DNA from 3 places in the Paenibacillus sp. cl130 genome. Region 3 is predicted to be linked to each of the others. Evidence: predicted binding sites of a transcription regulator. Region 3 holds the regulator's gene; each other region holds the start of a gene.
The links. Region 3 encodes LexA, which represses DNA repair genes until DNA is damaged. Its sites were predicted from a motif close to CGAACATATGTTCG; they were not measured.
Positions count from the first base shown of each region.

Region 1: the regulator LexA is predicted to act here: its motif matches at 1,663-1,676, upstream of recA (recombinase RecA).
Region 2: the regulator LexA is predicted to act here: its motif matches at 1,547-1,560, upstream of addB (helicase-exonuclease AddAB subunit AddB).

Region 1 covers NZ_FOYG01000001.1:255,117-258,379, reverse strand. Annotated here, with positions in the region: gene pgsA (CDP-diacylglycerol--glycerol-3-phosphate 3-phosphatidyltransferase) at 1-139, shown strand, start outside; gene BM358_RS01130 (competence/damage-inducible protein A) at 235-1,503, shown strand; gene recA (recombinase RecA) at 1,746-2,807, shown strand; gene BM358_RS01120 (regulatory protein RecX) at 3,004-3,263, shown strand, end outside.
Region 2 covers NZ_FOYG01000002.1:665,167-668,429, reverse strand. Annotated here, with positions in the region: gene BM358_RS09220 (class I SAM-dependent rRNA methyltransferase) at 10-1,389, shown strand; gene addB (helicase-exonuclease AddAB subunit AddB) at 1,627-3,263, shown strand, end outside.
Region 3 covers NZ_FOYG01000003.1:692,514-695,776, reverse strand. Annotated here, with positions in the region: gene BM358_RS26460 (hypothetical protein) at 34-198, opposite strand; gene BM358_RS12225 (hypothetical protein) at 435-737, opposite strand; gene lexA (transcriptional repressor LexA) at 1,021-1,647, opposite strand; gene BM358_RS12215 (LysM peptidoglycan-binding domain-containing protein) at 1,836-2,204, shown strand; gene BM358_RS12210 (DUF896 domain-containing protein) at 2,313-2,519, shown strand; gene BM358_RS12205 (hypothetical protein) at 2,640-3,149, shown strand.

The DNA of each region.
Region 1 (3,263 bases), on a different contig from region 3:
CATTAATAATTTCCCGTTTGTTTTTCTTGGTATCCCGTTTGATTTAATAGCGATATGGGCAGCGGTGTTGATCACCATTTATTCGGGTATTGATTATTTTGTGAAAAATATCCACTTGCTGAGCTCCTCCAAAGTTTAACAGGATAAATTTTATGGAAACAGCAATAGGGACTAAACTTATTGCTGTTTCTTTACATAATTCCCATAATATTCGCAGTACAGGAGGAAGAATTGATGAAAGCTGAAATAATTGCAGTAGGTACAGAGTTATTGCTCGGACAAATAGTGAATACAAATGCTCAATATTTGTCACAAGAGTTGGCTACAATCGGAATCGATGTATATTTTCAGACTGTAGTTGGCGATAACATAGATCGGCTTCAGGAAGCGATAAGAATTGCTCAGAAGCGTGCGGATATTATTTTGTTTTCCGGTGGTCTGGGACCGACTCAGGATGATTTGACGAAAGATGCGATAGCGTCTGTATTGGGGCGAAAATTGCACATAGATCGTCTTGCAATGGACAAGCTAGATCAGTTTTTCCGTAACCGTGGGGTAGAAATGACCGAGAATAACCGCCGGCAGGCGCTTTCTATTGAAGGCGCTACTCCGCTTGAAAATGAGACAGGGCTAGCTGTGGGCGACGCAATTGCACAGGACGGTAAATTTTATGTAGTTTTGCCTGGACCGCCTAAGGAACTCAAACCCATGTTTGCAAACCAAGCGAAACCTTGGTTGCTTCAGCAGGCATTGAGCGGTGAGGAAATGCCAATTTATTCAAAAATGCTAAAATTTGCAGGGATCGGTGAGTCAGCTCTTGAAACCCATTTGTTAGATCTGATCCAATCCCAGACAGACCCCACGATTGCTCCTTATGCCAAGGAAGGGGAAGTCACGATCCGTATATCCACCAAGGCGGCCAGCGAAAGTGAAGCACTAATTAAGCTGACGGCTACGGAAGTAGAAATTCAGCAGCGTCTTTCGGAATATATGTATGCAAGTGAAGATGTTACGCTGGAGAAGGTTATCGTAGATCTAATGGCCAAACGCGGGCTCACTGTGAGTGCGGCAGAAAGCTGTACAGGTGGAATGCTGATGGAACACATCACTTCTATACCTGGCAGTGCTGTTATGTTTCAAGGTGGCATCGTGTGCTATTCCAATGAAATGAAGATGAAATTACTCAACGTGCCTTATGATTATTTGGAAGGGGATCAAGCGCCAGGTGCAGTGAGTAAGGAAGTAGCCCTTGTGCTTGCAGAGCAGGCGAGAATGATCATGGACAGCGATTTTGGACTTTCAGTTACTGGTGTTGCCGGGCCTGGGTATTCCGAACGGAAGCCAGTCGGTTTGGTGTATATTGGCATTGCTGAACGCGACAAGGAAACGGAAGTACATGAACTGAGACTGAGTGGTAACCGTGAAACAATCCGACTGCGATCAGTCAAAGCAATCCTGTACAGATTGTGGCGCAGGCTGGTAGAGAACGAGAAACTCTCTTAAACATCTATGTACAGTGTGGGTCGTAGAGTTGTTTTAGATAGATATTCATGATATAATCTTCTTATCGGAAGAACCGTTGCAAAGCCTTTTGCCAGCGGTTCTTTTTTTGTTTTAAGAGACAGGTGTAATTGTAGAAGAGAGCTGTGTGAACAAAAAAAACGAATGTATGTTCGAAAAAATGCTTGGCAAGCGTGTCAAAACAAGGTATTATTAAAGTACAAACAATGAAGGATGTGAGTTTATTGTCAGATCGTCGTGCTGCGCTGGATATGGCGCTCCGTCAAATAGAAAAGCAATTTGGTAAAGGTTCCATTATGAAGTTGGGTGAGTCTACCCACATGCAAGTGGAAACGATCCCCAGTGGTTCGATTGCTTTGGATATTGCGTTAGGAACGGGCGGCTTTCCAAGAGGCCGGGTTATTGAAATATACGGACCGGAATCATCCGGTAAAACGACAGTAGCTCTTCACGCTATCGCAGAGGTGCAAAAAACAGGCGGACAAGCCGCCTTTATCGACGCCGAGCATGCGCTTGATCCGTCGTATGCAAGCAAGCTGGGTGTCAATATTGATGAGTTGTTACTATCGCAACCAGATACAGGAGAGCAGGCGCTTGAGATTGCCGAAGCTCTTGTACGTAGTGGAGCAGTAGACATTGTAGTTGTTGACTCCGTAGCGGCACTTGTGCCCAAGGCAGAGATTGAAGGCGAAATGGGAGATTCCCACGTTGGTCTTCAAGCACGTTTGATGTCTCAGGCATTGCGTAAGCTTTCTGGAGCCATTAATAAGTCGAAAACCATTGCTATTTTTATTAACCAGCTACGTGAAAAAGTAGGTGTTATGTTCGGTAACCCTGAAACAACACCAGGTGGACGTGCCTTGAAGTTTTACTCTACGGTACGTTTGGATGTTCGTCGTATTGAAAGTTTGAAAATGGGTAACGACATTGTGGGTAACCGCACACGTATTAAAGTCGTGAAGAACAAAGTTGCCCCTCCTTTCCGTCAGGCTGAGGTAGATATTATGTACGGTGAGGGCATTTCCAAAGAAGGTAGCCTGATCGATATCGGTACGGAGCATGACATTGTCGACAAGAGCGGAGCCTGGTATTCCTACGAAGGTGAGCGCCTTGGTCAGGGACGTGAGAATGCTAAGCAATTTTTGAAGGAAAATCCGAATATTGCTAGTACGATCGAACAAAAAATTCGGGTGGCCAGCAATCTGATTACGACGGTTGCTCCGCCTACAGAAGAAGAGTTGGCACAGCAAGCGAAGGAAGAACAGGAATTGTTGGAGCTTGAATAAAGCTCGGTGAATCCTGGTTTGTGAACTGGGGCCAGGGTTATGGCACCGTCCGTTTGAATAGCATGATTCTGATGCCCTGCACAGTTGTGCAGGGCATTTTTGCATCAACTAGAGTCTGCTTTGTCAGTGGAATCTAACTTTTGCGTAGCAGGTGTTCAAAGGCTGCTTTCGTGAATTTCAAAGTGAGGGAAATATATTGCAGTTGGACGATGAAGATGAATACACTTCGGAAGCAAATAAGCAACAAGGGATTTCTCTTTTTCCGGATCATGAGGAATTGATGATTACTAGGGTAGAGCAGGGACAGGGACGCAAACATGGAAGGTATATCATACATTTTGGTCCTTATTCACTGTCTGTATTAGAAGATGTAATGATCAAGTACAATATGTTCAAAGGAACGTCATTTGATAAAAAAGAACTGGAAGATATCGTTCTGGCAGATGAAAAGCAACA
Region 2 (3,263 bases), on a different contig from region 3:
TGAAGGATTTTGCCTTCAGTAATATTAGAACGCAGCCGTAAAAAAAGGCTGGAGCACGCACACCCTTGGGTGTTTAAAAACGAAATAGCCAAGATCGAAGGGGACCCAGAGGCAGGCGATTTGGTCAGTATCGTTAACCATCAGGGGCGTTATTTGGCGACAGGTTACTATAATCCAGCTTCACAAATTACAGTGCGTGTGATGTCCTACGAGCCGCTGGAAGCAATGGATCAAAACTTTTTTGCCCAACGCTTTCGCAAATGTCTGGAGCACCGCGAACGTTTTGTGACCGGGGGAAACGCTTATCGGTTGGTGTACGGCGAGGCTGATTTTTTGCCTGGACTGATTGTAGATCGATTTGGTGATGTGTTAGTCGTGCAGTTGTTAACGCTTGGCATGGATCGGCGCAGGGAAGAAATCAGGGATGCGCTCGTTGAAGTAGTGGGTCCTGTTGGTATATATGAGCGAAGTGATGTATCCATCCGTGAGCTGGAAGGATTGGAACAAACGAAGGGTCCTTTGTACGGTGATTGCCCGCGTCATGTGGTAGTGACGGAAAATGGCCTGCAAATCAAGGTTGATATCGTAGAGGGCCAGAAGACGGGTTATTTCTTTGACCAGCGTGAAAATCGTGCGGCCATAGCACCGTTGATGACAGGTTGGGGAGCACGTAGTGGAATTACGCTACAAGAAGTAGCTGCAGACTCAGGGGATGCGGGCACAACGGTCATGAAGCCAGTGAATAAAAGTGGTAAGGTTGTTGAATTCCCATTCTGGGATGGCGCAACCGTATTGGAATGTTTTTCGCACACGGGAAGCTTTACGCTCAATGCATGTAAACATGGTGCTAAAAAAGTAACTTGTCTTGATATTTCAGAGCATGCGATTGAAAGTGCGCGGGATAATGTCAAGCTGAACGGTTTTGAGGAACGCGTTGAGTTTGTCGTCGACGATGCTTTTCAATATTTGCGCAATCAAGTGAAAGGTGTAGAGGAACGCAATGCACGAGCCGGGGGCAAAGGAGATACATCCAAGCCGCTGACAGCAGGTGGCGGACGCACCTTTGACGTGGTCATTCTTGATCCGCCAGCCTTTGCCAAAACGAAGAACGCTGTCAAAGGAGCTACACGTGGATATAAAGATATCAACCTGCACGGGATGAAGCTGGTTAATGAGGGCGGCTATCTGGTGACTGCGAGCTGCTCGTTCCATATGCGGCCAGAGTTGTTTTTAGATACCATTAAGGAAGCGGCGGCAGATGCCGGCAAAATCCTTCGTCTGGTAGACTGGAGAGCGGCTGGTAAAGACCATCCTCAAATTTTGGGTGTGGAGGAAGGCCATTACTTGAAATTCGCCATCTTTGAGGTGCGCAGCCGGACACAGCTGTAGGTTTCATACAAGGTCAAAGTCAATCGCCTTTTTGGTGATTAAATAGGTAAAATAGACTCGTTTAGGTATAAATCAGTCCTGTAGAGAAGGCATGCACCAAGCCAATCTGCGGGACTGATTTGTTTTTTTAGAGGGAGGAAGAATTGCTACAACATGGCAAACGTACGTTCTTTTCTCCCTTGCCTGATATGCTATACTGTTTAATAGAATGTTGTTCGTTGGAAAGGAGGCCGCATCATGTCGGTTCGCTTGTTGATTGGCCGCTCTGGGAGTGGTAAAAGTACGTTAATCCGCAATGAAATGACGTCTATGTTACGCGAGGAGCCGCTAGGTAAGCCTATGCTGTTACTTGTACCGGAGCAATCGTCATTTGCTTCTGAGCATGCGTTACTTACAGAATCCGGAAACGGTATTCAGGGGTCGGTGCGCGCCCAAGTGATGGGATTTCATCGTCTTGCCTATTTAGTTATGCAGGAAACCGGGGGTTCAGCACTGGTGCCTGTAACGGAAGAAGGCAAGAAGATGCTTTTATATAAAATTATTCGTCGTCGCAAGGATGAACTGAGTTTGTTTAAGGATTCGGGAGACCAGCTCGGCTTTGTGGATCGGTTGAATACATTGTTTACGGAGCTAAAGCAGTATGGAAATGATACTCGGTCTGTACCGGAGCAACTGGAGCGAATGAACGCTGCTGGAGAGTCAACTCCGATTTTGCGCGGCAAGCTCAAAGATATCAGTCTAATCTATGAGGATTTTGAACGAGAGCTGACGCTTAAATATATTGACGGTGAAGATACGCTGCGCATGCTGGCAGAACAGATTGCTGAGTCTTCCCTTGTGCGTGGGGCAGATATTTGGATGGATGGCTACCGCAGGTTTACACCACATGAATACAAGGTGGTGGAGCAGCTTATGCTGCACGCTTCTTCGTTGACGGTGGCGCTGACTTGCAACCGCAGCTACGAGAGCGGACAGCTTCCGCATGAGCTGGATTTGTTTCATCCCTCAGCGGCTACGTATGTAAAGCTCAAAGGAATGGCAGACGAGCTGATGATAGAGACGCAGACACAATTACTGCGCCCTGATCCGCTGCCGAGATTTAAGGAGCGTCCGGCGTTGGCGTATTTGGAGGCTAACTTTGAACATCGTACAGGGTTACGGAATCAGGAACAATGGATGCGGCTGCAGCAGCTACGAGAGCAGTGGACAGAAGAACAGCCGGAAGGCATAAAACTGTACACTGCGGCTAATCGCCGTGCAGAGCTGGAAGGGGCTGTACGCGAAATGCGTCGTCTGGCCCGAGATGAGGGCGCTCGTTATCGGGAGATGGCCCTGTTTGTACGTCATATTGAAGATTATGAGCCATGGGTGGAACCGATATTCAAACAATATGAGGTTCCAGTATTTCTGGATCAGCGGAGAAGTGTTTTGCATCATCCCTTAGTGGAATTGATTCGGGCTTCGCTGGATATCGTGCAGCGTCGTTGGCGATATGAGGATGTATTCCGTGCGGTCAAAACAGACCTTCTCCTGCCGCTGGATGGTCGGGTAAGTCGTGAGGAGATGGACCGTTTGGAAAACTATGTACTAGCCTGCGGAATACAAGGCAGCCGTTGGACAGACGGTCGCCCGTGGCAGGCTGTGCCCAGCTTGTCACTGGAGCTGGAGGAGCAGGAACGGAGCCGTCAACGGGATGAAACGTTGGATTTGATGGAACTGTGCCGGGATGTGATCGTGACGCCTTTACGTGCGTTTGAGAAACGTGTCGGCAAGGCACGAACTGCACTTGAGAAGTGTGAAGCGGTATATCTGTTACTGGAGGATGCAGAAATCGGCCACAAGCTGGACGCCTTCATTCATCAGGCAGAGGAAGC
Region 3 (3,263 bases):
CTCCCTTCAAAGAAATGAAGGTACGGTTAAATCTTAGTGGCGTTTATGCTTACGCTTGGCAATTTTGATATTCAAGGCATTGGTTGCTAGTGCATTTCCGCTTCCTGTTTTAGCAGCTGCGGCTTGAAAGACTTTAACGACCAGATATCTGTTTTTCCCGATGCGATGCTTATACGTTTTAACTCTATTTCTGATCATCTGCATATCTCCTTTGCTTAGTTCTGCTATATACATATGTCAATTGTGATAGTAATGTATCAGCATAAATCTATTAAAAGCAAAAAGAAGCTAGTACCTATATTCCTAATGGTTAATAAAAAAACTCATGCGAACCTGTCTTCGCCTTTTCAACTTTACGTTGCAGGAGAATGTTATAGGCAGGTCGGCATGAGTCTAATAGTGTAGATAAAGATAATAGGCAGTTAGTATGAAAATTATTTACTATTAAGAGTGTTAAGTTTTTTCTCGTAGTACGCCTCTTGGGCAAGAATATGATTCAGTTGTTCAGAGAGCTGTTTATATTCTTGGCTGTCTTCTGGATAATTATTTCTTTCGAAAATTACAGCTTCGAGTTGCTTTTCTAAATACCTGAAATGGATAAGTATTTGTATATACTTAATACGGTCGTAGGTTGTTATGTGGGAGTTCTCTTTTGCATACAAATGATCCATTGTTGGAACTACACAGCTTATGGCGATAAATATCACAACAAACGCTGAAATTATAATTTTTTTCATTTAATTCCTCCTACAGAGCTATAAGTAATTAATATACCATATTTATCTAAAACAAAGAAAGATCTATTAGTTTTGCCCATGACAGTATAGCTGCTCAAGGTCAGTGGGGAATTATTTGAGATGAGGAGGCTGATTTTTAGTAGAAAAAATAGGGATAGGTTGCTGAAATGAAAAAAAAAGTTGTGAGATACATAATAAACATAATAGCAATACAAAACCGGCTTGCCCTAGGCAGCCGGTTTTGTATTAGTGGATAGAATAACGGGGAAGAAAGAACGAGAAATCAGTGGAAGTCCCGGAAGAGTCCTACAACCTTGCCCAAAATGCTGACGTGTGTCAGGCGAAGCGGTTCAAAGGCTGGATTTTCAGGTTGAAGCCGGATATGATCCTTTTCTTTGTAGAAGGTTTTAACTGTAGCTTCGTCTTCATCTGTCATAGCTACAACAATATCACCATTATCAGCGGTCTGCTGCTGACGTACGATTACATAGTCTCCGTTAGCAATACCAGCTTCAATCATGCTTTCGCCTACAACAGATAACATGAATATTTTATCCTCACCAACAAAGTGTTGGGGAAGAGGAAAGTAATCTTCAATATTTTCTGTCGCCGTAATAGGAAGGCCAGCAGTTACTTTGCCGACGACGGGGACACGACTAATGGAGTAATTAATCAAGTTGCTGTTATCCGATTCGTCTTGACCGAGTAACTCAATAGCCCGTGGTTTTGTAGGATCGCGGCGAATGAGTCCTTTTTTCTCTAAACGATCCAAATGACCATGAACCGTAGAACTGGAGGCTAATCCGACAGCCTCGCCTATTTCGCGTACAGAAGGGGGGTATCCCTTTAGACGCACTTCATTGCGGATAAATTCAAGAATGGCCTGCTGGCGGCTCGAAATCTTAGACATACCGTATCAACCCCATTTAGTAACGTTTGGGAAAATTATAGCATAGAACCTCCGTTCGTACAAACATAAGTTCTAAATAATCCCTAAAAATAATTACGAACTTTTGTTCTCTTTTCTATTGAACAAAACAAATGTTCGTGTTATATTGTGAAAACATAAGAACAAACGTTTGGAGGACACAGCCAATGATGAAATATAGCACTTATCAAAGTATTTTTCCGATGAATTTAGAAAATTTACAGGAGACTCGAAAAGAGGGTAGGGCACGTTTTATGCAGATTATTACCAATACTCTTTTACTTAAGCTTCTTATTATAGTGATTGTTGCTTGGATTGCAGGGGCAGGTGTACTTACAGTTTTCGCGGCACCTTCAGCTTCCAAGGAAGAAGTGACTAAACTGACCGTACAACCTGGGGATACGTTGTGGGAGATTGCCGCAAATCATAAACCGGAACGAATGGATACACGGGTATATATAGAAGGAATTGTGCGGATTAACGGTTTGGAGGATCGGGGAGTGCAGGCAGGTCAGGTACTCAAGCTTCCTAACTTCTGATCTATAGACTATTAGAGCTTGTCAGGGAGCGTAATACGGGAGCCTTGACAAGCTCTTTTCTACATGTCAAAGTGTATTATATCTTTGCTTTTATGGAGGGGACACAATTTGGATATAGACAGCTTGGTACAGCGCATTAATGAATTAGCGCGCAAAGCAAAATCCGAGGGTTTGACGGAAGAGGAAGCCACAGAGCGCGCCAATCTTCGGGAAATTTATTTAGGTAACATTCGCCGTAATTTTCGGCAGCAGCTTGAGACGATTGAATTTGTGGACGATGATACATCGAAAGGAAATGACGGGCTGAAGCATTAATGTTGTTAAAATGCCGAAGCCTGCAATTTGCCTTTTGTTTTAGGTACCTTTTATGGTATCTATATAGATCAGCTTTGAGGCAATTGTTTTAATGTAATATATCTGGGAAGGAATTGAGAGATGGCCCGATCATTTGAAAGAAAAGTACGCAAAAACACAGCGCATTTAAATAAATCGCGCAAAAAGCAAGGCATTCAAACCATTAGCGGCGCAGGTTCTACAATGGATATTTTCCGTGGCCGTAACATTACTGTGCCAATTATGCTGGCTGGTCTTTCTGTATTGTACATGCTTATGAGTTACTTTTTGACTAAGACCGGTATGCGAGGGATGGATTGGCTTGTATTCGGCCTGTACTTGATGCTGGCTGTTATCTTTTTCATCCGTCGTCCTTATTTGAAAGTGGGAAAGGATACTCTCTATATGCTGAAAGGTGGTAGAGAACGTCCAATGACGGCAGGGGACATGAAAGCCATCAAGATTGAAAAGGGTTACGTAACCGTTGAAAGAAAAGGTAAGGGTGGTAATTTTATTTTCACAAAATCATTAGGTCGCTATGACACGGATGCCATTGCAGAGCGACTTGAGAAGTTTGCGCTATCCAATCAGATACAGGTAGACAAGAAATAACTGATTTAGCCTGTAGCTCTGTAACAAAGGCCGTATGATGTTATTTCATATAACATGCTGCGGCCGCTTGCTTAATATGGGCACACATAACGATTCAAATGCTTAATCAAGCAA